Regions from separate parts of the Streptomyces ficellus genome, predicted to be linked through region 2. Evidence: riboswitches for the same ligand, from Rfam matches in the RefSeq annotation. Region 2 holds a riboswitch; each other region holds the start of a gene.

Region 1 (9,514 bases), 5.7 Mb from region 2:
GTGCCCGCACGAGGAGCCCCCTGATGACCTACACCGAGCAGTCCCTGGACGCCCTGCGCCTGGCGGGTGACGAACTGGCGGACGCCACGGTGGCCACCCTGTTCGAGCGCGGGGAGGTGGGCACGTTCAACACCCTGATGCGGTACGTCTCCACCGCGGGGCAGCCACTGCCCGAGGGCCTGCCTGACGTGGCCCGGGAGTACCTGCGCACGACCGCCGCTCCGCCGGCATGGGTGGACTGGGACGAGATGGAGAAGGCGCGGCTGTTCTTCATCGACAACAACGTCCACATCTCCACGGCGCTGTCGTTCGCCTCGATGCCGGCCTGCTACGTCGTGCCGCACGTCGCGCGGTTGCTGTCGGCCACCCACTCGCTGAAGTACCCCTCCAAACGGATGGCCGAGACGGGCCAGTTCACCGTGTACCTGATGCAGCCGGACGCCTTCGAGGCGGGCAGCCGCTTCATCCCCGCCGCCCAGAAGGTCCGTCTGCTGCACGCGTCCATCCGGTACCACCTCCGGCGCGAGGGCCGCTGGGACACCGCGGCGCTGGGCACACCGATCTGTCAGGAGGACATGATCGGCGGGCAGATGATGTTCTCGATCCAGGTCCTGGACGCACTGCACCGGCTGGGCGTCCACATGAGCGTCGAGGGAGCGGAGGCGTACTACTACGCCTGGCGGGTGGTCGGGGCGATGCTCGGCGTCGACCAGGACCACGTCCCCCGCGACCTGGAGGCCGCCCGCCGCTTCTCCGACCTGTACATGGTCCGGCACATGGGCCCCAGCGACGAGGGCGCCCATCTGACCCGCCAGCTGATCGACCTGTACGAGGAGGTCGTCCCCGGCACCCTCTTCGACCCGGTCGTCTCCGCCCTGATCCGGTACCTCGTCGGCGACACCTGCGCCGACTGGCTCCAGGTGCCCCGCACCTCCTGGGACACCGTGGTGAAGGCCGCTCCGGCCCTGCTGAACGTCCTGGAGACCATCGAGGACCGCTCACCGCTGGGCGCCTGGGCACTGGACCGGCTGGGCCACCTGACCACCGTGCTGGAACTCAGCTCGCTCACCCGTGGACGCGTCATGCACTACGCCGTCCCGGAGCACCTGAAGAAGGACTACGGAGTCACCTCCGTGGTGTCCCGCACCCGACGCTGGACGCCGCCGGCCGCCCACCCGGAGTGGTGAGCGGCCGTGCGCGAGCCGGGGCGCGTACGCCACGCTACGCGTGCGTGGTCGTCCCCTCGTCCCCCTCGGTGCGCTCGTCCCCGCTCTCGACGGAGTCGAGCGCGTCCGCGCTGTTCGACGGGCTGTCAGGGGCGGCCGCGTGGGCGGCGGGAGGCGCCGGGCTGAGGGCGGCGATCGCCGCACCGGTGACGAGGGACGCTACGGCGAGCATGCTGCGCTTCTTCATGCCCGGTTCAACTGCCGCGCCCCGTCCACGTCACGCGGGAGAACACCCGAACGTACGTCCCCACCCCCGCACCCGTGCCCGTCGGCCCCGCTCCGCGTGCGGCGGCGGGGCCGGGGCGGTAGACACAGGAGGGTGCAGACCTTCCTGCCGTTCTCCGGGTTCTCGGCGTGCGCCGAGGTGCTCGACCCCCGCCGCCTGGGCAAGCAGCGGGTCGAGGCGCTTCAGGTGCTGCGAGGGCTGACCGTGCCGGGCTACGGCTGGCGGCGGCACCCCGCCGTGCGGATGTGGACCGGCTACGAGGAGGCCCTGGTCCGCTACGGGCTGGAGGTCTGCGGGGCGTGGACCGCCCTGGGCCACAAGGACACCTGCGCGGCGTCCCTGCTCGCCGGCTTCCACACCGTCCGCCCCGGCGCACCCGTGCGCGGCCAGGACGAGCTGTCCCGGCTCGGCGAGGTGCCGCCCTGGCTCGGCGACCCCGGCTTCCACCGCAGCCACCAGTCGGCGCTGCTGCGCAAGGACCCCGGCTTCTACGCCGAGCGCTTCACCGGGGTCCCGGCCGACCTTCCCTACGTATGGCCGGGATCCGACCGGGACCCCGGCTGACGCACCCCCCGGCGGACGCGGCCTTTGCCTGTGCCATACTCAGCCGCGCTTCAAGCACTTCGCAGTCGGGGGATCATCGTTGAGGTTCGAGCACACCGGTAACGGTGTCGTCACCAGGGGTGGCGCCGCATGAGCGGCATAGCCCTGACGGCCCCGTACCTGGACACGGACGCCGATCAGCTGTCGTTCGTGCTCGGGCGCCCCGCGCGCGAGGCACTGGCCGTCCGCGACCTCACCGTCGGCGGCCTCGACGTGCAGCTCCGGCTGCTGGGCGCCTCCCACCAGGTGTTCGCCGGCCCGGTCGGTGAGACCGTCGCCTGCCTGCCCGGTGTCGAGGGCGGCCTGCCGGACACCGAGACCCGGGACTTCGACGGCTGGCACTACGCCTTCGCCGCCCGCGTCCACACCTGCGCACCCGGCGAGTTCAGCGCCCGGGTGGCCCGGATCCGGGACCTCTCGGAGGACCACCCCCGGGCGCTGCACGGAGTGTTCCCCGGCTCCCCGGACGCGGTCACCGCCCTGACCGTGGAGCGGGAGACCGCCGGGCTGAGCTGGCGCACCTGGCACACCTACCCGCAGAGCCGCCGGATCGTGGCGACGCACACCCGGCTGGAGGCCCGATGAAGACCGCTCGACGCATCACCGTGACGCTCCTCGCGACGGTGGCGCTCGCCGCCTGTTCCAGCGACCCGGACGATGACGACGACGGCGGCAACGCCGTACCCAGCAGCTGGATCCGGGGCGCGTACTCCTCCAGCGGCACGGGATACGTCGACCGCACCGACCCCGTGTCCAAGGTCTCCGACGAGATCCACGACAACACCCGGGCCGTCGACCGCCTCGCGGACGGGAAGATGGCCTTCCTCCGCTACCGCGACGACATCGTCGCCATAAGCCCGCACGCCGGCGGCCGGGGCAGCCTGATCGAGATCGACGACTACCGCACCGGCTACAGCCGCTGGCGGACGCACCTCGGCTCGTGGCCCGACCCCAACAGCGCGTCCTTCCGCGGCGGCGGTCCCGGCTCCGGCAAGTGACCCGCCGGACACCACCACCGCCGCCCGCCCGGCACCCGTACCGCCCCTCCCGCTCCTCCCGCCCCTTCCGTCCGAGCTCCTCGACGACGTCCCCGAAAGGCATACCGTGGCAGAGATCTTCGAGTCGGCAGGCACCGCCCTGCTCTACGGCATGGTCGGCTTCGTCGTGATGGCGGTCGGCTTCATCGCGCTCGACCTCGTCACCCCCGGAAAGCTCGTCCACGTGGTGTGGACCGAGCGCAACCGCGGCGCCGCCGTCCTCCTCGCCGGCCAGACGGTCGCCATCGGCCTCGTCATCGAGCAGTCCATCCGGGCCAGCGAGTCCGAACAGGGCCTGGGGCAGGGCCTGTTGAGCACGCTCCTGTACGGCCTCGCGGGGGTCGTCGTGATGACGCTGATCTCCGTCGTCGTCGGCCTGCTGACGCCCGGACGACTGGGCCACGCGGTGCTCGACGACAACGGCACGAGCCCCCACCCCGCCGCCTGGGTCCAGGCGGCCATGTACCTCGGCACGGCCTTCATGGTCGGCGCCGCCGTCTCGTGACCCCCGCGTGAGCACCACCGTCCTGGACCGCACCACCCCGTCCGGCACCTCCGGGAAGCCGGCCGCCCACCCGCGCGGCACGCGGTTCCTGCTGCTGCTCGCGGTGTTCGTCTGCGCCGCCTGCGGCCTGGTCTACGAGCTGGCGCTGACGGCGCTCGGCAGTTACCTCATCGGCAACTCCGTGATGCAGACCTCCGTGGTCATCTCCGTCATGGTCTTCGCCATGGGCATCGGGTCCCTGGCCGCCAAACCGCTCCAGCGGCGCGCGGTCGGTGCCTTCGCCCTCGTCGAGATCCTGCTCGCGCTCGTCGGCGGCCTGTCGGTCCTCATCCTGTACGTGGCGTTCGCCTGGCTGCGCCTCTACATGCCCGCCATGGTGGTCGTCTCGTTCGTCGTGGGCCTCCTCGTCGGGGCCGAGATCCCGCTGCTGATGACGCTGCTCCAGCGGATCCGGCGGCAGGAGGCCGGCAGCGCCGTCGCCGACATGTTCGCCGCGGACTACGTCGGGGCGCTGGTCGGCGGGCTGTGCTTCCCGCTGCTGCTCCTGCCGGCCTTCGGCCAGCTCAAGGGCGCGCTGGTGGTGGGCGCGGTCAACGCGGTGGCCGGCGTGGTCGTCGTCCTGTGGATCTTCCGGCGCGAGACGCGCCGGGTGGTGCGCAACGGCCTGCTGGCCGGCGCGGCCGCCGTCCTCGGCCTCCTGGCCACGGTGTACGTCCTGGCCGACGACATCGAGGTCACCGCACGCCAGCAGCTCTACCGCGACCCGATCGTCCACGCCGAGACCACGCCCTATCAGGACATCGTCGTCACCCGGTCCACCGCGTTCACCGGGCAGCCGGACACCCGGCTGTTCCTCAACGGCGACCTCCAGTTCTCCTCCGTGGACGAGTACCGGTACCACGAGGCGCTGGTCCACCCCGCCCTGTCGGGCAAGCGGTCATCGGTGCTCATCCTGGGCGGCGGCGACGCGCTCGCCCTGAGGGAGGTGCTGCGGTACGACGACGTCGAGCGGGTGACCCTGGTCGACCTCGACCCGGCGATGACCCGGCTCGCCCACGACTTCGCCCCGCTGCGCGCCCTCAACGACGACGCGCTCTCCGACCCCCGGGTCACCGTCGTCCACGCCGACGCCTTCAACTGGCTGCGGGACGCCACCCGGCGCTACGACGCGGTGCTCATCGACTTCCCGGACCCCGACACCGCCGCGCTGGCCAAGCTCTACAGCGTGGAGTTCTACCACCTGCTGGGCCGTGTCCTGACGCCGGACGGCCGCGTCATGGTGCAGGGTGGTTCGCCGTTCTTCGCGCCCAAGTCGTACTGGTCCATCGCCGCGACCATCGGTGAGGCCGGCTATGCGACGACCCCGTACCAGATCGACGTGCCGAGCTTCGGCAACTGGGGCTTCGTCCTCGCCTCACCGGGCGCCGGCAGCGCTCCGCCGCCGCTGCGCCTGGCGGCTCGTACGCCGCCGCTGCGCTTCCTCGACGAGGACGTCCTCGCGGCCGCCACCGTCTTCCCGGTCGACCGGCGCCGGCAGGACGTACGGGCGAGCACCCTGATGGACCCGGCGGTGCTGGAGTACACGCGCCACGAGTGGCAGAACTACTGAGCTGCCCCCTGGCAGCCCGGGCATGGTGCGTCATGGCCGTGGGCGTCGATCACCGTGCCCCACTCACCACAGAGGTGGCAGTTGCGGGCCAGAGCGATGTTTGTTCGGTGTGCTGGGGTGGGAAGAGTCGGGTCGGCTTCGTGGGCCATGCGGGAAACTCCTCGTACAACGCGGTATGAGTGAGATTGTCATAGTCCGCATTTTTATGCAAGAGCCTGGTCGTTCGTCGGGTGCCACGCGCACGCCGCCGGGGCCGGCCGCGTGCGTGCGGACCGGCCCCGGGGTCGAGGTCGTGCGGGGTCGTGGCGACCCGGAGGGATCAGTACGGGCCGTTGACGTTGTCGATGGAGCCGTACCGGTCGGCCGCGTAGTTGCAGGCGGCCGTGATGTTGGCGACCGGGTCGTAGGCGTCGTTCGCGGTGCCCGGCACGTGGTACGCCTGGAAGGTCGGCGCGATGACCTGGAGGAGACCCTTCGACGGCGTGCCGGCCGCGGCGTTGGAGTCCCAGTTGTTGATCGCCATCGGGTTGCCGGACGACTCGCGCATGATGTTGCGGTGGATCCCCTCGTAGCTGCCGGGGATGTTGTGCTGCTTCATGATGTCGAGCGCCTCGCGGATCCAGCCGTCGAGGTTGTTCGCGTACGTGGTGGTCTTGGCGACGGCCTGGGTGGCGGTCCGCGCGGCGGAACGGTCGGCACGCTCGGGCGCCGAGGCGCGCTCGGCCGCGGCCTTGCCGCCGATCGTCAGCTTGAGGCCGGGGCGGATCAGGGACGGGTCCGCGCCGACGGCCTTGCGGTTGTCCTCGTACAGCTTCTGCCAGCCGCCGCTCACGCCGTGCTCCTGGGCGATGCCGGAGAGGGTGTCTCCCGCGACGACGGAATAGGTGGCGGGGGCCTTCGCGGGCGCGGCGGCCGGGGAGGCGGCGGTGACCGCCTGTGCCACGGCGGGCGCCGTGCTGGGCGCGGCCTCGGCGGCGGTGGCGCCGATCATGGGGAGCGCGAGTGCGGCGCCGCCCGTGCCCGCGGCGACGAAACGGCGGGCGAGCGGGTTGCTCTTCGGACGACGGTGCTTACCCTTTGCGGGCATGGCGAATTCCTCTCCGTCGCCTGCGAGGTGAGCTGTCGGGTTCGGGCTGGAGATGCCCGGCCGCGGAATCACCGCGACTTCACCCCAAGCCGTTCCGGTGTGTACCGGACCGGCGGCTTACCTGGTTCCCCCGCTCCTGCCGTGCGTCGTTGAGTGGGTGGGTGGAAATTCCGGACGGCGGCAGGATTCGGCGGTCCATCCGGATTGAGGGGACCGTAAGCGAGAGACGCGTGAGGGAACAAGGCTCGGATTTCCCGGCTCTTCCGTCACGGGTCGGGTGGCAGAGTGTCAACTTTGCTGCAAACCCACGGAAATCCGGCCCCGGAACGCCAGCACGCCCTCGTTGCGCGGTGATTCTTATCACGCCGCCCGAACCGCATACACAAGTTGCTTATGTATGGAGCGATATGGACTTTGCGGTCGCTGGCGGCAAAAGGTGCATGCATGGACTAAAAGGGACGCATGGTGCGCGAGGAGGGCGTGGGTGGCGGTCCGATCGCCGTCGAACGCCGGTTACTCGCGAGGAACGCCGGCCGTGAACTAGGGTGAGCGCCCCGATCGGCTCCCCCTCCGGATCCCAGGACAAAACGGTCCTGTTCAGGCCTGATCGAAGGACGTCCTGCCAACCAGGACGCACAAACGCAGCGCAGGGCGACGTGGTGTCGGCAACTCCGCCAGACGTCGGCTCCGTACGGGCCGACATGTCCACGTCTTGTCATCCGGGACGCACGGCGAAGGCCCCTTCTCTCATTCACCTACCTCGCGAAGGCAAGGCAGAGATGGCACGAGTCCCCCGACAGCACTCCGGGAAGCAGCCGCATCCCGTCGACGAGTTGCTTCCCCTCCCCAAACTCACCCTCTACGGTTTCCAGCACATTCTCGCGTTCTACGCCGCGGCCGTCATCGTCCCGGTACTCCTCGGGAACGCCCTGGGTCTCTCCCGCGAAGAGCTGGTCTACCTGATCAACGCGGACCTGCTCACCTGTGGCATAGCGACGATCATCCAGGCGCTCGGTGTCTGGAAGGTCGGCGCGAAACTCCCCCTGGTGCAGGGCGTCACCTTCACCGCCGTCTCACCCATGGTGGCCATCGGAATCGGCGCCGGCGGCGGAACGGCCGGCCTGCTGGTCGTGTACGGCGCGGTGATCACGGCCGGTATCGCCACTTTCCTCTTCGCGCCCTTCTTCGGGAAGCTGGTGAGGTACTTCCCGCCGGTCGTCGTCGGCACGATCCTCACCATCATCGGAATCACCCTGATCCCGGTGGGTCTCCAGAACGCCGCCGGTGGCGCCCACCTCATGGGCGACCCCTCGTACGGGTCCGGGAAGAACCTCGCGTACGCGCTGGGCACCCTGCTGCTCGTCCTGGCCGTGGTCCGCGTCGGCAAGCCGTTCCTCAGCAGCCTCGCCGTACTCATCGGGCTGGTCGCCGGCACCGCCGTGGCCTGGCTCCTCGGCGACGCGCACTTCGGGGCCGTGGCGGACGCCGACTGGTTCGGCGTCAGTACGCCCTTCCACTACGGGACACCCGAGTTCGAACTGCTCCCCGTCGTCGCGATGGTGGTCGTCATGCTGATCACCATGATCGAGACGACCGGCGACGTGTACGCCATCGGGGAGATCATCCGCAAGAAGGTCGACAGCGACACGGTCACCCGCGCCCTGCGCGCCGACGGCGTGGCGACCGTTCTCGGCGGCGTGCTGAACTCGTTCCCCTACGTGGCCTTCGCCGAGAACATCGGCCTGGTCAGGATGTCCCGGGTGATGAGCCGGTTCGTGGTGGTCGCCGCCGGTGTCTTCATGATCGTGCTCGGGCTGCTGCCGAAGGCCGGAAGCCTGGTCGCCGCCGTTCCCCACCCGGTGCTCGGCGGAGCGGCGATCGCCATGTTCGGCCTGGTGGCGGCGGTCGGTATCCAGATCCTGGGCAAGGTCGACCTCCGTGAGGAGCGCAACGCCCTCGTCCTGGCCGTCAGCCTGGGCGCGGCGTTCCTCCCCACGACGGTCACACCCTTCTTCGACCGCATGCCGGACGACCTCAGGGCCGTCCTGGACAGCGGTATCACCCTCGGCGCCCTCACGGCGATCGCGCTGAACCTGTTCTTCAACGCGTTCACGCGCCGCAAGGCGATGGAGATCGACTGGGACGACTACGAGGACGGCGGCGCCGCCGCGCCGCCGCCCACCTCCATGAGGGCCACCGCCCACTGACCGGCGAGCGGCCGGCGGCCGGCCCACGGTGGCCGGCCGCCCGGGCTCAGCGGCCCCGCGCGTCGAACGGCGGCTCCTCGCCCACGTCCCCGACGAGGTCCCAGAAGTGGTCGACCAGCCGGTGGAGGTAGGCGGAGCGCTCCGCGGCGACCTCCTTGAGGCGGGAGTCGTCGTTGCGGGCGACCAGATGGCCCATGTACCGCTTGGAGAACTCCGCGAACTCCGTGTGCATCGTGCGCAGCGCGCCGCCCACCAGGGTCTCGTTGACGACCACCAGCTCCGCCACCGGCGCCACGTGGGTCTTCCAGCGCCCGTCGACCGCCGACCGCAGGTGGCCGGCCAGCTCCTCGCCGCGGCCCATGATGCCCACCAGCTTCCGCAGCGACAGCCCCAGGGCGTCCACGAGGGCCCTGGTCTGCCGCAGGTCGCCGTCCCAGTACCGCTCCGACTCCGCCGCGCGGTACTCGGCCGGGTCCATGCCGATGCGGTACGCCAGCCGCTCCACGCTCAGCTGCCGGGCCAGCCGGTGCTCGGCCAGGGTGCGCGGCTCGACGCCCATCAGCGTGGTCGGCGGGCACCACAGCACATCGGCGAGCGCGAAGAGCTGGGGCTCCGAGGGCGGGTGGGAGCCCTGCTCCCACGCGAGGACCAGGTCGGGGTGGACCGGGATGCCGCAGGCGGCCATGGCGTGGGCGACCTCGGCGGTGCTCAGGCCCACCCGGGCCCGCGCGGCTCTGGCTTCCGCCGGGGAGAACGGAGTGCTGTACACGAAAGGAACACCTCGCTGCACCCGGCGAGCGTGGGGCGCTTGGGGGAGAGGGAAACGGTGGACCAACATCCAGGAGCGGGCAGATTAACAGATGGCCACCCGGCGCAAACGGCCGTTTTTCCTTCGATGCCAAGGTGAAACGGGTGGTGCGGGTTGTGAGGCGGGGATGCATATGCCGAATGGTGCCTGGATCGAAGGAAGTCGTCCGTTAGCCGGAAGCTCCCGGCCGGTAGTCGGACGCCGCG
Region 2 (9,514 bases):
GCCACCTTCCTCAACCGGGCCTTCGACCAGCTCCTGATGGACGTGGCCCTCCACCGGTGCGGCGTCACCTTCGTCCTGGACCGCGCCGGTGTCACCGGCACGGACGGCCCCTCGCACAACGGCATGTGGGACCTGTCCGTCCTCCAGGCCGTCCCCGGGCTGCGGATCGCCGCCCCGCGCGACCCCGCCCAGTTGCGCTCCCAGCTGCGCGAGGCGGTCGACGTACGCGACGCGCCGACCCTGGTCCGGTTCCCCAAGGAGCAGGCGGGACCCGCCGTGCCCGCCGTCGGCCGCGTCGGCGGCATGGACGTGCTGCGCCGCCCGGACGGGCGTCCCGAGGTGCTGCTGGTCGCCGTCGGTGTCATGGCGGCCGTCTGCCTCGGGGCCGCCGAACTGCTCGCGGAACGCGGCATCGGCTGCACCGTCGTCGACCCGCGGTGGGTCAAGCCCGTCGACGAGCGGCTCGCCCCGCTCGCCGCCACGCACCGGCTGGTCGCCGTCGTCGAGGACAACGTCCGCAGCGGCGGCGTCGGCTGGGCGGTCGGCCAGGCGCTGCGGGACGCCGGCACCGACGTACCCCTGCGCACCTTCGGCATCCCGGAACAGTTCCTCGCCCACGCCAAGCGCGGCGAAGTGCTGGCCGACATCGGACTCACCCCGGTGGAGATCGCGGGGCGGATCAGCGCAGCCCTGGCAGGCAAGGAGAACGACGCATGAGCAAGAAGTTCGATCTGGCCGCACTGCTCGCCGAGCGCGGCACCGAGGGCTACGAGCTGCACGCCCGCCACCTCAATCCGCAGCTGCCGCGGATGCTCCAGACGATCGGCTTCGACAACACCTACGAACGCGCCGAAGGCGCCTACTTCTGGGACACCGAGGACAACGACTACCTCGACATGCTCGCCGGCTTCGGCGTCATGGGCCTCGGCCGCCACCACCCCGTCGTACGCAAGGCCCTCCACGACGTCCTCGACGCGGAGCTCGCCGACCTCACCCGCTTCGACTGCCCGCCCCTGCCCGGACTGCTCGCCGAGCGGCTCCTCGCCCGCTCGCCGCACCTGGACCGGGCCTTCTTCTCCAACAGCGGCACGGAGGCGGTGGAGACCGCGCTGAAGTTCGCCCGGTGCGCCACCGGCAGGCCCCGCGTCCTGTACTGCTCGCACGCCTTCCACGGACTGACCACCGGCTCCCTCTCGGTCAACGGTGAGAGCTGCTTCCGCGACGGCTTCGACCCGCTGCTGCCCGACACCGCCATCGAGCTGGGCGACCTGGACGCGCTGGAGCGGGAGCTGAAGCGCGGCGACGTGGCCGCGTTCATCGTCGAGCCCATCCAGGGCAAGGGCGTGCACGAGACCCCTCCCGGGTTCCTGCGCGCCGCGCAGGACCTGCTCCACCGGCACAAGGCGCTGCTCATCGCCGACGAGGTCCAGACCGGCCTCGGCCGGACCGGCGCCTTCTACGGCTACCAGCACGAGGACGGTGTGGAGCCGGACCTGGTGTGCGTCGCCAAGGCCCTGTCGGGCGGCTACGTGCCGGTCGGCGCCACGCTGGGCAAGGACTGGATCTTCAGACGCGTCTACTCGTCGCTCGACCGGACGCTCATCCACTCGGCCAGCTTCGGCTCCAACGCCCAGGCCATGGCGGCGGGGCTCGCGGTCCTGTCCGTGATGGACGACGAGGAGATCGTGGCCAACGCCCGGCGGACCGGTGAGCAGCTGAAGTCCCGGCTCGCCGCGCTGGTCGACCGCTACGAGATGCTGCACGAGGTGCGGGGCCGAGGCCTGATGATCGGCATCGAGTTCGGCCGCCCGTCCTCGCTCGGCCTGCGCGGCCGGTGGACCATGCTCCAGGCGGCCCGCAAGGGGCTCTTCGCCCAGATGGTCGTGGTCCCGCTGCTGCAACGGCACCGCATCCTCACCCAGGTCTCGGGCGACCGCCTGGAGGTCATCAAGCTGATCCCGCCGCTGATCATCGGCGAGCGGGAGGTGGACCGTTTCGTGGCGGCGTTCACCACCGTCATGGACGAGGCGCACAGCGGCGGCGGCCTGATGTGGGACTTCGGCAAGACGCTGGTCAAGCAGGCGGTCGCCAACCGCTGAGCCCCTGTCTCCTGCCCGCCGCCCTCTGCCTCCTGCCTCAGGGGCAACCGGCTTGCCTCTGAGGCAGAAGCCTGGCGCAATGGAGCCATGAACACCTCTCCCGCACCCTCGCCGGACTCCGGGTCGCCGGACCCCGGGTCGCCGTACCCCGGGTCGCCGGACGCCTCATCGCCGGCGGAGGAGAACGAAGGCGGCGGCGCGCTGCCGGACGTCGCGCCGCAGCTGCGGGCGTTGCGCAGGCGCCGGGGGCTGACCCTGGAGGCCGCCGCGCGGCGCGCCGGGCTCTCCCCGGCCCACCTGTCCCGCCTGGAGACCGGCCGCCGCCAGCCCTCGCTGCCGATGCTGCTCGGGCTGGCCCGTACCTACGGCGCGACCGTGTCCGAGCTGCTCGGCGAGGTGCCGCCCGAGCGCGACCCCATCGTCCGGGGCGGCCGGGCCGAGCCCGCCGAGGCGGACGGCTGGATCTACCACCAGGCCGGCGGCCCCGGGCGGGCGATGCAGGCGCTGCGCGTCCGCGTGCCGTATGCGGCGCCGGGCGACCTCGTGCGCGTACACCCGGGGGAGGAGTGGCTGTACGTCCTCGACGGCCGGGTGCGGCTGGCCCTCGGTGAGGCGGTGCACGTGCTCGACCCCGGGGACAGTGCCCACTTCGACTCGCTGACCCCGCACCGGATCGCCGCGGCGACCCGGGCCGGGGCCGAGCTGCTGTTCGTCCACACCCTTATGCAGAGCGCCGCGGCGGACCTGTGCCTCGGCACGGACGCCCACCGCCGCTGACCGGCGGCGGGCGTGGGGCTCAGCCCTGGTCGAGGAGCCGCTCGCGGAGCCGCTCGCGCGTCTCGGGGCTGATTTTCAGGCCCTCGGTCAGGTACCGCTCGGTCGAGCCCCAGGTCTCCTCGATCGTGGTGAAGGCCGCCGTCAGGTAGTCGATGCGGGCCTCGAAGAGCGGGCTGAGCAGCTCCATGACCTGGGGGGACATCGCGGCGGGGGAGGTGTCGCTGCGGCGCACCTTGTAGCGGCGGTGCGGGTCGTTGGACTTGAGGTAGTCCTCCTCGATCGCGTCGCGCTCGACGCCGACCGCGAGCAGGGACACCGCTATGGAGAGCCCGGCCCGGTCCTTGCCCGCCGCGCAGTGCATCAGGGCGGGGACGCTGTCCTCGGCGAGCGCGTGGAGGACCCGGCTGTGCTCGGCGGTGCGCTCCTTGATGATCATGCGGTACGAGGCCGTCATCCGGGCCGCGCCCTTGCCGTCCGCCAGGATGGAGCGCAGCTGGTCGAGGTCGCCGTCCCGGACCATGGTCCAGAATTCCGCGCCGTCGGCCGGGTCGGAGAGCGGGATGTTCACGTTCCGTACGCCCGGGAGCTCGACGTCCGGACCTTCCAGCTTCTGGTCGGCGGCGTTGCGGAAGTCGAAGATCGTGTGCAGACCGAGACCAGCGAGGAAGGCGGCGTCCGTGCCCGTGGCGTGCGCGAGGTGGCCGCTGCGGTACAGGATCCCGTGGCGCACCCGCCGGCCGTCCACCGTCGGAAGCCCGCCGACGTCACGGAAGTTGCGCACCCCGGTCAGCTCGGGCTCTGTCGACGGGACCTGCGGCAGCTCCTGCGTCACGGGGGCTCCTCCGTGTCTGCGGTCGGCGTCCGCCGCCGACGATGTTCGCGATCCGACGATACGACATCGGTGCGTCGGGCAATCAATCTCCGTGCGCGTCGCACATCCGTTGCCCTTCCCATGGTCGCGGGGGGTGGACGAGCCCGCAGCCGGGCCGTCGCGGCCCATGGACCGGAGACGGTAGATGCGCTTCTGTCCCACTTCGTAGGTCTTCGATGGTGTTCGTGAACCCGGCGCTGCGCGGACCGGGGCTGCCGCATCCAGCCGCCTACGCGGTGGGATTGGCAAGACTCGTCAGCTAATGGCTGTTCTGTCCGTATTGGGTGATTGGGTATAACGTGCCCTGGTCGCCCGGGAGATGGCCGGAGCCACGTGAGCAGCGTCATAACTGTGACCGTCCGTGGCGGGACACCCTCCACAAATTCCGTGCCCACAGCGGGAATTCATGATCCCTTGTCCACGGAGGGTGACCGGAATTCCCGGGCTTCACCACCGCCCGGAATGCGGTGGGGAAATCAGCGGCTTGTTCACGCCGACCCCACTCGCTTACGGTCTCGGCAATCCGGCCGGACCGCCGAATCCTGCCACCGGTCGGAATTCGCACCCACCCACGCGTGGCAGGAGCGGGGGACCCAGGTAGTACGCCGACCCGGATTTCCGGGACCGGCTCGGGGTGAAGTCGCGTCCATGACGCGGCCGGACAACTCCAGTCCGAACCCGACAGCTCACCTCGCAGGCGCCGGAGAGGAAATCGCCATGCCCGCGAAGGGTAAGCACCGCCGTCCCAAGTCCAGCACCATCACGCGTGGTTTCGTCGCCGCCGGTACGGGTGGCGCGGCCTTCGCGCTCCCGCTCTTCGGGGCCACCGGCGCGCACGCCGCCGAGCAGGCCGCCCCCGCCGCCGCGCCGCAGGCCGTGACCGCCGAAGCCGCCCAGGCCGCCCCGCAGAAGGCCGCGCCGCGCACCTACACGGTCGTCTCCGGCGACCACCTCTCCAAGATCGCCCACAACAAGAACGTCAAGGGCGGCTGGAAGAAGCTGTACCAGGACAACCGCCAGGTCATCGGCGAGGACCCGTCCCTGATCATCCCGGGCATGGAGCTCACCCTCGGCGCCAAGTCGAAGGCCGCCCCCGCGAAGGCCGCCCCGGCCAAGCCCAAGGCGGACGACCGCGACGAGAGCCGCGCCTCGCGCTCCGCCGCCAAGTCCGAGGCCCCGGCCCAGTCCGCCCCGAAGACCAGCGGCTCCGGCTTCACCGCCCCGGTCGACGCCGGCGTCAGCACCTCCTACCGCGCCTCCGGCTCCAGCTGGTCCTCCGGCTACCACACCGGTGTCGACTTCTCGGCCTCCTCCGGCACGACCGTCAAGGCCGTCGGCGCGGGCACCGTCGTCTCGGCCGGCTGGAGCGGCGCCTACGGCAACGAGGTCGTCATCAAGCACGCCGACGGCAACTACTCGCAGTACGCCCACCTCTCCTCGCTGTCCGTCTCCTCCGGCCAGTCGGTGAGCGGCGGCCAGCAGATCGGCCTGTCCGGTTCCACCGGCAACTCCACCGGCCCGCACCTGCACTTCGAGATCCGGACCAGCCCCAACTACGGCTCGGACATCGACCCGCTTGCGTACCTGCGCCAGCACGGCGTCTCGCTCTGACGCGAACGTTCCTCCGCCCGGCACCGCGTCCCGGTGCCGGGCGGAGTCGTATTCCGCGCTTGGGACAATCTTGACCGGTGGCAAACATCACCCCCCGTCAACCCCTCCTTACGGTCGCGTAGGTCACATCTCCCGGTGAAGGATGTGCTCCCGTGGCAGACGATTCGACATTCAGAGACCGTGACGTATTCGGGTCGTACGCGGCGATCGGTGACAGCTTCACCGAAGGCGTCGGAGACCCCGGCCCCGACGGAACGTTCGTCGGCTGGGCGGACCGTCTCGCGGTGCTGCTCGCGGACCGGCTGCCGGAGACCGAGGGATTCCGGTACGCCAATCTCGCCGTACGCGGACGCCTCCTCGACCAGATCGTGGCCGAACAGGTGCCGCGGGCCCGGCAACTCGCCCCGGACCTGGTGACCTTCTGCGCCGGCGGCAACGACATCATCCGCCCCGGCAGCGACCCCGACGAGGTCGCCGAACGCTTCGAGCGCGCCGTCGCCGACCTGACGTCCGTGGTCGGCACCGTCCTGGTCACGACCGGGTTCGACACCAGGACCGTGCCGGTGCTGCGCCGGCTCCGCGGCAAGATCGCCACGTACAACGGGCACGTGCGCGCGATCGCGGACCGGTACGGGTGCCCGGTGCTGGACCTGTGGTCCCTCAAGACCGTCCAGGACCGGCGCGCCTGGGACGACGACCGGCTGCACCTGTCTCCCGAGGGCCACACCCGGGTCGCGCTCCGGGCCGGCCAGGTCCTGGGCGTGGACGTCCCCGCCGACCCCGACCAGCCCTGGCCACCGCTGCCGCCGCGCGGCCCCCTCGAACTGCGCCGCGACGACATCAACTGGGCACGCGAGTACCTGGTCCCCTGGATCGGCCGCAGGCTGCGCGGCGAGTCGTCCGGCGACCACGTCTCCGCCAAGCGACCGGACCTGCTGCCCCTGTAACGGCGCCGGCCCTGCGGGGCGGTGCGGAGGACACCGGTCCTGACAGGTACGTGGCGCGACGTGAGGGTCACGCGGCGCGCCGGGCCGGGCCGGTGGCGCGCCCCGGGCTCCGGGCCTGCGCGGGCGTCGTCATCGGCGGGGCGCGTCCGGTGGGGCCGCGGGGCGGCCGATCTCGCGGGCGAGGGCCTCGTCGGCCCAGGCCAGCATCGCGGCGCGGGTGAAGGGCGCCGCGTAGGCGGTCATCTGGACGGCGAGGCCGTCGAGGAACGCGGTCAGCCGCCAGGCCGCGGCCGAGGGATCCTCGCACCGGAACTCGCCGGCCGCCGCCCCCTGCGCGATCACCTCGGTCAGCGCCGCCTTCCACTGCCGGTCCAGGTCCTGGGCGACCACCCGCAGCGCCGGTTCGCGCAGGGCCGCCGCCCAGCCCTCTATCCACAGCCGCCACCCCTTGGCCCGGCCCGTCGGGGCGTACCAGTGCACGGCCGCGCGCAGCCGGCGGGTGGCCGTGGTCCGGCGCCCCAGCAGCCGGCGCAGGTGCGCGAGGTCGCCCTCGGCGGCGTACGCGAAGGCGGCCGCGACGAGCTTCTCCTTGGTGGAGAAGTGGTACAGCACCAGCGCGTTGCTCACGCCCAGCGCGGAAGCCACGTCGGCGATCCGCACGGCTGCCACACCCCGTGCCTCGATCTGCTCGACGGCGGCTCGCAGCAGCTCCTCGCGCCGCTCGGCCACGCTCAACCGCACTCTGCCCACGCCGCCACCCTAGGTCGTGTCCGTCAAGTCTCGCCTGGCCCGTGACGCCCTGCACGCACTGTCGCCGCGTTGTCGTCGGTCGCCATGGCTCCGCCATGTCTCCCTCCTCCGCCTTGCGACAGCACGCACCGGACGCCACGGCCCCCGCCCTCCGGGCGGACGCCGATACTTTCCGGACACTCCCCAGGTCGTGTCCGTGGAGCACCGTCGGGCTTCGCTCGCCCCGGACCCCGCGCACGCCAGGCCACTCCCCACCGGGGCCCGGGGCAGGCGCGGGGCAGGCGGCGGGTCAGCGGTGCCGCAGCTCGCACCGGTCCTTGAAGCCCTGGCTGGTCAGGCCCAGTGCGGCATTGGTCCGGGAGCGCATGTTCTCCAGCGCCACCATCGCCGTCAGCTCCACGAACGCCGCCTCGCCGAGCTCCTTGCGCAGCCGCTCGGCCAGGTCGTCCTCGACGGCCGGAGGGGTGGCCGTCATCGCCTCGGAGTACTCCAGCACGTCACGCTCCCGCGCCGTGTACGCGTCGCTGTCCCGCCACACCGGCAGGTCACGCAGCTTGCGCGGGTCGACGCCGTGCCGGGTGCTCTCCCAGTACCCGAAGTCCATGCACCAGCTGCACCCGATCTCGGCGGCCGACGCCATCACGGCCAGCGCCTTGAGGGTCGGGTCCAGGGCGTTCCACCGGCCGACGGCCAGCTCGAACCGCAGGGTCGTGCGCAGGACGCGCCCGTTGTGCCCGGCCGCGCGGACCGGGTCGAGGCCCATTCCGTAGGTGCGCTTCGCGTACCACTCGACTGCGCGGAAGAGCAGGGTGCGGGGCGGGGTGAGCGAGATGCGGGCCATGAGGGCCTCCTGGGGTACGGGTGGACAACCTTTCACCGGTACGACGGACGGGGCGGTCACCGATGTGACATCGCACCCGCCGGGCCCGCCCCCGGGTTGTCGTACCCCCCGCCCATAATGGAAGGACGCTCACCCCCCTGGAGGTACCGTGACCGGCTCCGGCGTCCCGCCCCAGCTCCGCCACCGACTGCGCGCACTGCGGCCGGCCGCCTTCGGCGCGGACGCCACCGGAGAGCGGATGGAGCGCATCCGCCGGTCGCCGAACTTCGCGGACGGCACCTTCCAGAACCCGGTCGGGACCAGGCACAGACCGTCCGGCTCCACCCTGGAATTCGCGAAGGTCTACTTCGAGAAGGAGTCCCGGGCCCGCCGGGCGCCCACCGGTGGCGTCCCCGTGCACCCCACCACCGTCGCCGACCTGGCCCGCCCCGCGGCCACCGGACTGCGGATCACCTGGATGGGACACTCCAGCGTGCTCGCCGAGACCGACGGCCACCGGATCCTCTTCGACCCGGTGTGGGGCGCACGCTGCTCGCCCTTCTCCTTCGCAGGACCCAAGCGGCTGCATCCCGTCCCGCTGTCGCTCGCCGCGCTGGGGCCCGTCGACGCGGTGGTGATCTCCCACGACCACTACGACCACCTCGACCTCCCGTCGATACGCGCCCTCGCGGCCTCGGACACCCTCTTCGTCGTCCCGCTCGGCGTCGGCGCGCACCTGGAGCACTGGGGCGTGCCCGCCTCCCGCGTGCGGGAGCTGGACTGGAACGAGTCGACGGAGGTCGGCGACCTGCGGCTGACCGCCACCCCGGCCCGCCACTTCTGCGGCCGCGGCCTGCGCAACCAGCAGCACACCCTGTGGGCTTCCTGGGTGGTCACCGGGCCGGAGCACCGGCTCTTCCACAGCGGCGACACCGGGTACTTCGAGGGCTTCCGGGACATCGGCGCCGAGCACGGGCCGTTCGACGTCACCATGATCCAGCTCGGTGCGTACAGCGAGTACTGGCCGGACATCCACATGACCCCGCAGGAGGCCCTCCGGGCCCACCTCGACCTGCAGTCGGGCGCGCCCCACGGTGTGCTCCTGCCGATCCACTGGGGGACGTTCAACCTCGCCCCTCACCCCTGGGCGGAGCCGGCGGAGTGGACGAAGGACGCCGCCGAGGCGGCGGGCCAGGCGGTGGCGTTCCCCCACCCCGGCGAGCCCTTCGAGCCGGCCGCGAGGCTGCCGGTGGAGCCGTGGTGGCGGGCGATATCACGCCCGATCGCCCGCCCGTGGCGCGCCGCCGAGGTCCCCGCCGAGCCGCGCAGCGGCGACCTCGACCTCGCGGGTGAGCGGTGACGGCGAGCGTGGACGACCCGGCGGGGCGGCCCGCCCCGCGCTCGTAGGAAAGCGCCGGTGAGGGCGGGCGCATGCTTCGGCTCCCGGCCCCCGCCCCCGGCCGCCTTCCACGTCCGCGTTCTACGTCTCGGTGGACTGCCCAACGGCCTCGTGCGCGCCCGCGCTGACCAGACCCGTCTCGTAGGCGACGATCACGGCCTGGACGCGGTCCCGGAGTCCGAGCTTGGCCAGGATCCGGGCGACATGCGTCTTGACGGTCGCCTCGGCCAGGTGGAGGCG
Region 3 (9,514 bases), 710 kb from region 2:
GGCCGACGGCAACCCGGTCAACGCCGCGTCGATGCTCGCGGTGCTGGGCCTGGGCGCGCAGGGCGGCGAGGAGATCGTGCTCGCTTCGGACGCGGAGGGCGCGGACGCCGCCCTGGACCGTCTGGCGAAGCTGGTCGCCGAGGGGCTCGAGGAGCTCCCCGAGACCGTCTGACCCCTCTCCGGCGCCGAGCGGAGTCGTCAAGCGGAGTCATCGAGCGGAGTCGTCCTCCCGGAAACGGGCGGTTCGGCTCCGCTTTCGTCCGTCCGGGGCGGCATGGGCTTTCGGCGCTTTTCGGCGGACCCGGAATTGCTCTGGGTGCTCATCGGGTGCGAATTTCTCCCTCTCCTTTACCGGAGCGCTGTTAATTCCGGGCACTCGCGGTGTTTACGCGATGTTGCGAAGTCCTCACCACGGTCCCACCACCCGCATTCCCCGGCGTGCGGCGCAGCCGGTACGCGGACAGGGACCGCTCGACGTGGCGGGCGGTGAGCGCGCGGGCGCGTTCGGCGTCGCCGCGGGCCACGGCGTCCACGATGGCGCCGCGCTCCGCCCACGCCTCGACCGGCCGGGCGGGCTCCTCGGCCACGTACATCCAGGCGATCTTGTGCCGGAGCTGGGTCAGCAGCGCCGACAGCGCCGGGCTGCCGCACGCCTGGGCGAGCGTCTCGTGGAACCAGCCGCCCAGCGACCCGAGGTCCTCTCCCGGGCCGCGCCGCGCCCGCTCCTGACCCAGCCTGACCAGGCCCCGCAGCACCTTCAGGTGGGCCTCGGTGTGCCGCTGGGCCGCGCGCGCGGCACCCAGCGGCTCCAGCAGCGTCCGCATCTCCAGCAGGTCGGCCGCCTCCTGCTCGGTGGGCTCGGCGACGCACGCGCCGGCGTGGCGGCGGGTGGTCACGAAGCCCTCGGACTCCAGGGTGCGCAGCGCTTCGCGGACCGGGACGCGCGAGACGCCGTAGCGGCGGGCCAGCTGCTCCTCGGTGAGGCGGCTGCCTCGCGCGAACACGCCGATGACGATGTCGTCGCGGATCGCCGTGCACACCGAGTGCGCCGGAATGCGCATACCAGAACCCCCACATTGTTCCGCGCGAAACGACTCTGTTGAGCAGCTGTCGAGTAACTCTATTGGTGACTCTATGGCAAAGACCCTATTCCCGTGGGGTGCGATTCCGGCGAGCACCTGGAATCGGGGGCCCTGTTGGCCGAAAAGCCCCCGCCAGGGCGTCCGGCAGACGTCCTGGCGGATGTCCGGGCACGACGACGGCCCCGGTCCGAAGAGGAACCGGGGCCGTCGCCGCGCTGGCAGAGAGGTGGGTCAGACGTTGACGCCGTGCGAGCGGAGGTACGAGATGGGGTCGATGTCCGAGCCGTAGTCGGCGCCGGTACGGGCCTCGAAGTGGAGGTGGGGGCCGGACGAGTTTCCGGTCGAGCCGGAGAGGCCTATCTGCTGCCCCGGCATCACGCTCTGGCCGACCGAGACGCTGACCGAGGCCAGGTGGCCGTACTGGGTGTACGTGCCGTCGTTCATCTTGATCACGACGTTGTTGCCGTACGCACCGCCCCAGCCCGCCTCGACGACGGTGCCCGCGCCGACGGAGACCACCTGGGAGCCCGAGGCGGCGTGGAAGTCGATGCCGGTGTGGCTGCCGGAGGACCACATGGCGCCGCCGGTCTGGTAGCCGGTGCTGACGTACGTGCCCGAGACGGGCAGCTGGAAGGCGTTGAGGCGCTTGCGCTCCGCCTCGCGGTCGGCGCGCTCCTTGGCGTCGCGGGCGGCCTTCACCCGGGCCTCGGCCTTGCGCTTCGCGTCGGCCTCGGCCTTCGCCTGGGCGGCGGCCTTGGCGGCGGCCTCCTGGGCCTCCAGCTCCTGGGCGGCGGCCTGGGCGTCGACCTGGTCGGCCAGCGTGTCCGTGATGACCGCCTGGTTGAGGCCGGTGTCCTCCAGCGATCCCGGAGCGGCGTCCGGGGCGGCGGCGAGCGCCGGGGAAGCGAGGGTTCCGATGACGCCGGTGGTGGCGAGGGCCGCGACTCCGGCGACGTGTGCGCTCTTGCGGCTCAGACGGCTCGGGGCACGGTGCTTCCCGGTGGCACGGGTGAACGCCATGAAGCGGCTGGTCCTTTCCTTCCTTCTCGCCTACCGGGTTAGCTGACGGGTTCGGAGCAGGAAGGTCTCCTACGGGCCCCTCCGCACGGGTGCGAAGGCGTCCGATTCACCCCAGGGACTTCATGGGTCCCCGGCTCCCCAGGCTCGCGCCTGACGGGGACTCGGCGATGGCTGCCCGGTGCCGCGGGTGCGGCGGGTTCCGGTCGGACAGCGCACTAGACGCTAAGCGGCCGATCTTTCAATCACCAAACAGACACGGTTTTTTGTAGCGCACGCCACAGGGCAGACACCTAGCCTCCGCAACAAAGCGGACATATGGATGGGCCCGGAAAAGACCTGCGAAGGAGCCGGCGAGGAGGCCACGGCCACCGGCGCACAGACCAGGACACCGGGCACCGGGCACCGGGGCGGGCAGCGGCTCACCCGGCGCCGGATCGTCGCTCGTGTTCGGGCGCCACGGATCGTTCACAGGGCCCGGACCGTTCGCGAGGCCCGGATCGGACCGCGGAACAGGGCGGACCCCGGCATCGGGCGATGCCGGGGTCCTGGACGGGCCGTCAGGAGACGCCGCGTCAATCAGCCGCCTACGACGGTCACTTCACCGATGCCCAGCGCCTCGACGGGCTCCTTGATCTCGGACGCGTCCCCGACGAGGACCGTGACCAGACGGTCCACCGGGAAGGCGCTGACGACCGCCGCGGTGGCCTCCACGGTGCCCGTCTCCGCGAGCCGCGCGTACAGCTGCGCCTGGAAGTCGTCCGGGAGGTGCTGCTCGACCTGGTCCGCGAGGGTGCCCGCGACGGAGGCGGCCGTCTCGTACTTGAGCGGCGCGACACCCACCAGGTTCTGCACCGCCGTCTCGCGCTCGGCGTCGGTCAGACCCTCGGCGGCGAGGGTGCGCAACACCTTCCACAGGTCGTCGAGCGCCGGGCCCGTGTTGGGCGTGTCGACCGAGCCGCTGATGGCGAGCATGGCCGCCCCGCCGTCGGGGCCGGAGAGCAGCACCTGGCCGAAGGCCCGCACGCCGTAGGTGTAGCCCTTCTCCTCGCGCAGGACCCGGTCCAGCCGGGACGTGAGGGTGCCGCCCAGGCAGTAGGTGCCGAGCACCTGGGCCGGCCACAGGCGGTCGTGCCGGTCGGGACCGATGCGGCCGATGAGCAGCTGCGTCTGTACGGCGCCGGGGCGGTCGACGATGACGACGCGACCGGTGTCGTCGGCCGTCACGGCCGGTACGGGGCGGGGCTCGGCGCTGTTGCCGGTCCAGGCCCCGAGGGTGTCGGCGAGCACCGCGTCGAGGTCCACGCCGGTGAGGTCGCCGACGACGACCGCGGTGGCGGTGGCGGGCCGGATGTGCGCCTCGTAGAAGGCGCGTACGGCGGCCGCGTCGATCCGGGCGACGGTCTCCTCGGTGCCCTGGCGGGGGCGGGACACGCGCGAGTCGGCCGGGAACAGCTCCTTGGAGAGCTGCATGGCGGCGCGGCGGGCCGGGTTGGCGATCTCGTGCGGGATCTCGTCCAGCCGGTTGCGGACGAGGCGCTCGACCTCGCTGTCGGCGAAGGCGGGGGCGCGCAGCGACTCGGCGACCAGGCCGAGGGCCTTGCCCAGGCGGGAGACCGGCACCTCCAGGGAGACCCGTACGCCGGGGTGGTCGGCGTGCGCGTCGAGGGTGGCGCCGCAGCGCTCCAGCTCGGCCGCGTACTCCTCGGCGGAGTGCTTGTCGGTGCCCTCGGACAAGGCGCGCGCCATGATCGTGGCGACGCCGTCGAGGCCCTCGGGCTCGGCCTCCAGCGGGGCGGCGAGGAAGATCTCGACGGCCACCACCTGCTGGCCGGGGCGGTGGCAGCGCAGCACCGTCATACCGTTGCCGAGGGTGCCGCGGTCGGGGGCGGGGAAGGCCCACGGCTTGGCGGTGCCCGGCGTGGGCTGCGGGTGGAAGTCCATGGACGTCAGGGACACAGCGGCGTCGCTCACTGGTCGGCCCCCTCTTCTGCCTGGTCGCTGTGGTCGGTGCTGAGCGGTTCGTAGACCAGCACGGCCCGGTTGTCGGGGCGGAGGCGGGCCTTGGCGACCGCCTGCACCTCCTCGGCGGTGACGTCGAGGACGCGCTGGACGGCGGTCAGGGCGAGCTGCGGGTCGCCGAACAGCACGGCGTACCGGCACAGTTCGTCCGCGCGGCCGGCGACCGTACCGAGCCGGTCCAGCCACTCGCGCTCCAGCTGGGCCTGGGCGCGCTCCATCTCCTCGGGGGTGGGGCCCTCGGCGGCGAACCGGGCCAGCTCCTCGTCGACGGCCGCCTCGATGTCCGGCACCTCCACACCGCCGGAGGTCTTCACGTCCAGCCAGCCGAGCGACGGCGCGCCGGCCAGGCGCAGCAGGCCGAAACCGGCCGCAACGGCCGTGCGGTCGCGGCGCACCAGGCGGTTGTGCAGCCGCGACGACTCGCCACCGCCCAGGACGGTGAGGGCGATGTCGGCCGCGTCGCACTCGCGCGTGCCGTCGTGCGGGAGCCGGTAGGCGGCCATCAGGGCGCGCGCCGGGACCTCCTCCTCGACGACCTCGCGCAGCTGCTCGCCGATGACCTCGGGCAGCGTCCCGTCCCTGGGCGGCTGCTTGCCGTCGTGGGAGGGGATGGAGCCGAAGTACTTCTCGACCCAGGCCAGGGTCTGCTCGGGGTCGATGTCCCCGACGATCGACAGGACCGCGTTGTTCGGGGCGTAGTAGGTGCGGAAGAAGTTCCGCGCGTCCTCGAGGGTGGCGGCGTCCAGGTCGGCCATGGAGCCGATCGGGGTGTGGTGGTAGGGGTGGCCCTCCGGGTAGGAGAGGGCGGTCAGCTTCTCGAAGGCCGTGCCGTAGGGCACGTTGTCGTACCGCTGGCGGCGCTCGTTCTTGACGACGTCCCGCTGGTTCTCCATGGACTCTTCGTCGAGCGCGGCGAGCAGCGAGCCCATCCGGTCGGCCTCCAGCCAGAGCGCGAGCTCCAGCTGGTGGGCGGGCATGGTCTCGAAGTAGTTGGTGCGCTCGAAGCTGGTCGTGCCGTTGAGGGAGCCGCCGGCGCCCTGCACCAGCTCGAAGTGGCCGTTGCCCTGGACCTGCTTCGAGCCCTGGAACATCAGGTGCTCGAAGAGGTGGGCGAGGCCGGTGCGGCCCTTGACCTCGTGGCGGGAGCCGACGTCGTACCAGAGGCAGACCGCGGCGACCGGGGTCAGGTGGTCCTCGGAGAGCACCACGCGCAGGCCGTTGGCCAGGCGGTGCTCGGTCGCTGTCAGGCCGCCGGAGCCGGCCTGGGCTGTGGCCGTGTGACCCATGGGCATGTACGTCCCTTCGATCGCTATGTGCAAAAGTCCAGCTGCGGGCCGCTGCGGAAGTCCTGCCACTGTATGCGGCTGCTGCGCCCTGCCGCGGACCGCTGTGGAAGTGCTGCCACTGTATGCAAGCGGACTGACACCCCGCGAAGTTCCCGGATCCCCGTGGCGTCCCTCTTCCGGGTCGCGGTCGGCGTTGTCAGTGGGACGGTCCACAATGGGCGTCGTCAGATCAACCTTGTTGGTGAAGGAGCCGCAGCCGCGATGGCCCGCCGCAGCACGAAGACCGCGCAGCCCGACGACTTCGAGGAGAAGATCCTCGACATCGACGTCGTCGACGAAATGCAGGGCTCCTTCCTCGAGTACGCGTACTCGGTGATCTACTCCCGGGCCCTGCCGGACGCCCGTGACGGCATGAAGCCGGTCCACCGCCGCATCGTGTACCAGATGAACGAGATGGGTCTGCGGCCGGAGCGCGGCTTCGTCAAGTGCGCCCGGGTCGTCGGTGAGGTGATGGGCAAGCTCCATCCGCACGGCGACGCGTCGATCTACGACGCCCTGGTGCGCATGGCGCAGCCGTTCTCGATGCGCCTGCCGCTGGTGGACGGGCACGGGAACTTCGGCTCGCTGGGCAATGACGACCCGCCGGCCGCCATGCGGTACACCGAGTGCCGGATGGCCGACGCGACGTCCCTGATGACGGAGTCGATCGACGAGGACACCGTCGACTTCAACCCGAACTACGACGGGCAGGAGCGGGAGCCGGTGGCGCTGCCCGCCGCCTTCCCGAACCTCCTGGTGAACGGCGCGTCCGGCATCGCGGTCGGCATGGCGACCAACATGCCCCCGCACAACCTGGGCGAGGTCATCGCCGCCGCCCGGCACCTCATCAGGCACCCGGGCGCCGACCTGGAGACCCTGATGCGGTACGTGCCGGGTCCCGACCTCCCGACCGGTGGCCGGATCGTGGGCCTGTCCGGCATCAAGGACGCGTACGAGTCGGGCCGCGGCTCCTTCAAGATCCGGGCGACGGTGTCCGTGGAGAACGTGACGGCGCGCCGCAAGGGCCTGGTCGTCACGGAACTGCCCTTCGCGGTCGGCCCGGAGAAGGTGATCGCGAAGATCAAGGACCTGGTGGGGTCCAAGAAGCTCCAGGGCATCGCCGACGTCAAGGACCTGACCGACCGCGAGCACGGGCTGCGCCTGGTCATCGAGGTCAAGAACGGCTTCATCCCGGAGGCCGTGCTGGAGCAGCTCTACAAGCTGACGCCCATGGAGGAGTCCTTCGGCATCAACAACGTGGCGCTGGTCGACGGCCAGCCGCTCACGCTCGGGCTGAAGGAGCTGCTGGAGGTGTACCTGGACCACCGTTTCGAGGTGGTCCGGCGCCGCAGCGAGTTCCGGCGCGGCAAGAAGCGCGACCGGCTCCACCTGGTCGAGGGCCTGCTCGTCGCGCTGCTCGACATCGACGAGGTCATCCGTGTCATCCGGTCGAGCGACAACTCGGCGCAGGCCAAGGAGCGGCTGATCGAGCGGTTCTCGCTGAGCGAGATCCAGACGCAGTACATCCTGGACACACCGCTGCGCCGGCTGACCAAGTTCGACCGGATCGAGCTGGAGAGTGAGCGCGACCGGCTGAACAGCGAGATCGAGGAGCTGACCCGGATCCTGGAGTCGGACGCGGAGCTGCGCAAGCTGGTCTCGTCGGAACTGGCCGCCGTCGGCAAGAAGTTCGCCACGGACCGGCGCACCGTCCTGCTGGAGTCGGCCGGCACGCCGGTCGCGGCGGCGTCCCTGGAGGTCGCGGACGACCCCTGCCGGGTGCTGCTGTCGTCGACGGGGCTGCTGGCCCGTACGGCGAGCGGGGAGCCGCTGCCGGACAGCGGCGGCCGGCGCGCCAAGCACGACGCGATCGTCTCGGCGGTGCCCGCGACGCAGCGCGGCGAGGTGGGCGTGGTGACGTCCGCCGGGCGGCTGCTGCGGCTGTCGGTGATCGACCTCCCGCAGCTGCCGGACACGGCGTCGGCGCCGAACCTGTCGGGCGGCGCGCAGGTGTCGGAGTTCCTGACGCTGGAGAAGGACGAGACGGTGATGTGCCTGACCACCCTGGACGAGTCGTCGCCGGGGCTGGCGATCGGCACGCGCCAGGGCGTGGTCAAGCGCGTGGTGCCGGACTATCCGGCGAACAAGGAGGAGCTGGAGGTCATCGGCCTCAAGGAGGGCGACCGGATCGTCGGTGCGGCCGAGCTGCGCACGGGCGAGGAGGACCTGGTCTTCATCACCTCCGACGCGCAGCTGCTGCGGTTCCAGGCCTCCCAGGTCCGGCCGCAGGGCCGTCCCGCGGGCGGTATGGCGGGCGTCAAGCTGGCGGCGGGCGCCGAGGTGATCTCCTTCACCGCGGTCGACCCGGCGCAGGACGCCGTGGTGTTCACGGCCGCCGGTTCGTCCGGGGCGCTGGACCCGACGGCGGCCACGTCGGCGAAGCTGACGCCGTTCGACCAGTACCCGCGCAAGGGCCGCGCCACCGGCGGCGTGCGCTGCCAGCGGTTCCTGAAGGGCGAGGACGTGCTGGTCCTCGCCTGGGCGGGCGCGGCACCGGCCCGCGCGGCCCAGAAGAACGGCACCCCGGTGGACCTGCCGGAGATCGACCCGCGCCGCGACGGCTCGGGCACCCCGCTCCCCAAGCCGGTCGCGGTGCTGGCGGGCCCGGCGTCGTAACGGGCATCGCGTCCGGCGCGCCCGCCGAGCAGCGGGCGCGCCGAGTGGCGGGCGCGCCGGTCCTGCTGCCGGTCAGCGCCAGGGGATGTTCCGCCAGGGGCTGCCCTCGTCGTCGGTGAGCAGCCGGTGGGCGGTAAGGGCTTCCACGTAGAAGTGCCCATACTCCTCGCCGTCGAAGCGCAGCACCCTCCCGAGCGTGTACCCCGCCGAGAAGCCCTCCCAGGAGGAGTACGCGGCCTTGGCGAGCGCGCCCGCGTGGACGATGGTCTGCTCCGCCTGCTGCGGGTCGCAGTAGCGGGCGGCAAGGCCCCACCGGGCGAGGTTGACGGCCCTGCCGTAGTCGTACGCCGAGGCCGTGGTGACCCAGCCGTCCTCCGCCAGCAGCCCGTCCGCCCGGAACCGCGCCTCGTAGCGCATGATGCGGCGCACCAGCTCCTCCATCTTCGCGACCAGCGCTGGCGAGGCTCCTCGGTCCTGGAAACCTCCGGCGGCGGTCTCGCGCCACAGGTCGGCGGGCGGAAGCTCGCCGATGCTCTTGCGGAGCTGTTCGCGCACGCGCAGCGCGTACTCGGGCTCGGCCGGACTGTTGCTGTAGTCCAGCAGGAACGCGGTCTGCCGCTGCCAGCCGTCGTGGTCGGTGATGTCCCACAAGTTGCGCAGCGTGCGCCGCTCCGAGGTGTAGTCGCCGCAGACCGTGCCGACCTCGTTCCAGGGCACGCCGTTGGACACCGCGAGGTGCGCCCCGCAGGCGAGCCCGAAGGCGAGCGGTCCGAAGAGCGGCCCGGTGTGCAGGGCGGTCAGGCTCGGCACACAGCAGCGGTCGGCCTCGACCACCTTGGCGTCGGCGGCAGCCTCGGCATGCAGGGTGCGCCACAGGGCGCGGTCCTGGGGCGACGCGGGCAGGTTCAGCGCGGCCGGGGTGAACGGGTTGACGGCGAGCCACTGCCCGGGCGCGGACCACGGGTAATCCGCCACCCAGCCCAGCGTCACTTCGTGGAACACCCAGTCCGGGCGCCAGGGCGGCAGCACGCCGCGGGTGAACAAGGGCCTGTACGTGCCCCTGTTCGCCGGGTCCACCGCCACGCGCCACCGGACCGTGTTCGGCTCGGCGTCGACCTCGTGACGGACTTGGCCGATGAACAGCTCGGCGCCCGCCAGGACCCGCAGCTGCGCCTGCACGTCCCCGCGCAGCCCCGCCTCGTGGAGCTGCCGCTCGACGTGCGTGGGCGGGACCCAGCTCATGCGCACGGCCCGCTCCGGTCGCGTCCTGTTCCGGTCCCGGTCCCGGTCGGCGGTGTCCCGTGCGTCATCCCTCGTTTCACGGGAACGATCTTATGAATCGTCCTCGCCGGCCCCGTCCTCGGGCTCCGGTACGTAACGCAGCACGCCCCA

Evidence for each region. Region 2 has a riboswitch for cyclic di-AMP ahead of EIZ62_RS04260 (M23 family metallopeptidase). Riboswitches for the same ligand answer to the same signal wherever they lie in the genome.
Region 1: it holds a riboswitch for cyclic di-AMP, as region 2 does, so the genes downstream of both, EIZ62_RS29930 (LysM peptidoglycan-binding domain-containing protein) here and EIZ62_RS04260 (M23 family metallopeptidase) in region 2, are expected to answer to the same signal.
Region 3: it holds a riboswitch for cyclic di-AMP, as region 2 does, so the genes downstream of both, EIZ62_RS07300 (M23 family metallopeptidase) here and EIZ62_RS04260 (M23 family metallopeptidase) in region 2, are expected to answer to the same signal.

What each region holds. Positions count from the first base shown of each region.
Region 1 covers NZ_CP034279.1:6,645,643-6,655,156, forward strand. The annotation lists gene EIZ62_RS29895 (oxygenase MpaB family protein) at 24-1,187, shown strand; gene EIZ62_RS29900 (hypothetical protein) at 1,222-1,413, opposite strand; gene EIZ62_RS29905 (MSMEG_6728 family protein) at 1,546-2,016, shown strand; gene EIZ62_RS29910 (DUF2617 family protein) at 2,146-2,640, shown strand; gene EIZ62_RS29915 (DUF4247 domain-containing protein) at 2,637-3,053, shown strand; gene EIZ62_RS29920 (DUF350 domain-containing protein) at 3,160-3,597, shown strand; gene EIZ62_RS29925 (polyamine aminopropyltransferase) at 3,605-5,206, shown strand; gene EIZ62_RS29930 (LysM peptidoglycan-binding domain-containing protein) at 5,526-6,293, opposite strand; cyclic di-AMP (ydaO/yuaA leader) riboswitch at 6,296-6,463, opposite strand; gene EIZ62_RS29935 (nucleobase:cation symporter-2 family protein) at 7,073-8,500, shown strand; gene EIZ62_RS29940 (helix-turn-helix domain-containing protein) at 8,547-9,269, opposite strand.
Region 2 covers NZ_CP034279.1:975,981-985,494, reverse strand. The annotation lists gene dxs (1-deoxy-D-xylulose-5-phosphate synthase) at 1-717, shown strand, start outside; gene EIZ62_RS04275 (aspartate aminotransferase family protein) at 714-2,099, shown strand; gene EIZ62_RS04270 (XRE family transcriptional regulator) at 2,187-2,876, shown strand; gene EIZ62_RS04265 (tyrosine-protein phosphatase) at 2,896-3,708, opposite strand; cyclic di-AMP (ydaO/yuaA leader) riboswitch at 4,304-4,462, shown strand; gene EIZ62_RS04260 (M23 family metallopeptidase) at 4,465-5,358, shown strand; gene EIZ62_RS04255 (SGNH/GDSL hydrolase family protein) at 5,511-6,305, shown strand; gene EIZ62_RS04250 (TetR/AcrR family transcriptional regulator) at 6,435-7,055, opposite strand; gene EIZ62_RS04245 (carboxymuconolactone decarboxylase family protein) at 7,345-7,896, opposite strand; gene EIZ62_RS04240 (MBL fold metallo-hydrolase) at 8,045-9,235, shown strand; gene EIZ62_RS04235 (response regulator) at 9,356-9,514, opposite strand, start outside.
Region 3 covers NZ_CP034279.1:1,681,424-1,690,937, forward strand. The annotation lists gene EIZ62_RS07290 (HPr family phosphocarrier protein) at 1-172, shown strand, start outside; gene EIZ62_RS07295 (GntR family transcriptional regulator) at 363-1,061, opposite strand; gene EIZ62_RS07300 (M23 family metallopeptidase) at 1,314-2,102, opposite strand; cyclic di-AMP (ydaO/yuaA leader) riboswitch at 2,116-2,279, opposite strand; gene EIZ62_RS07305 (M16 family metallopeptidase) at 2,679-4,073, opposite strand; gene EIZ62_RS07310 (M16 family metallopeptidase) at 4,070-5,413, opposite strand; gene EIZ62_RS07315 (DNA gyrase/topoisomerase IV subunit A) at 5,669-8,122, shown strand; gene EIZ62_RS07320 (DUF1266 domain-containing protein) at 8,195-9,364, opposite strand; gene EIZ62_RS07325 (CobW family GTP-binding protein) at 9,455-9,514, opposite strand, start outside.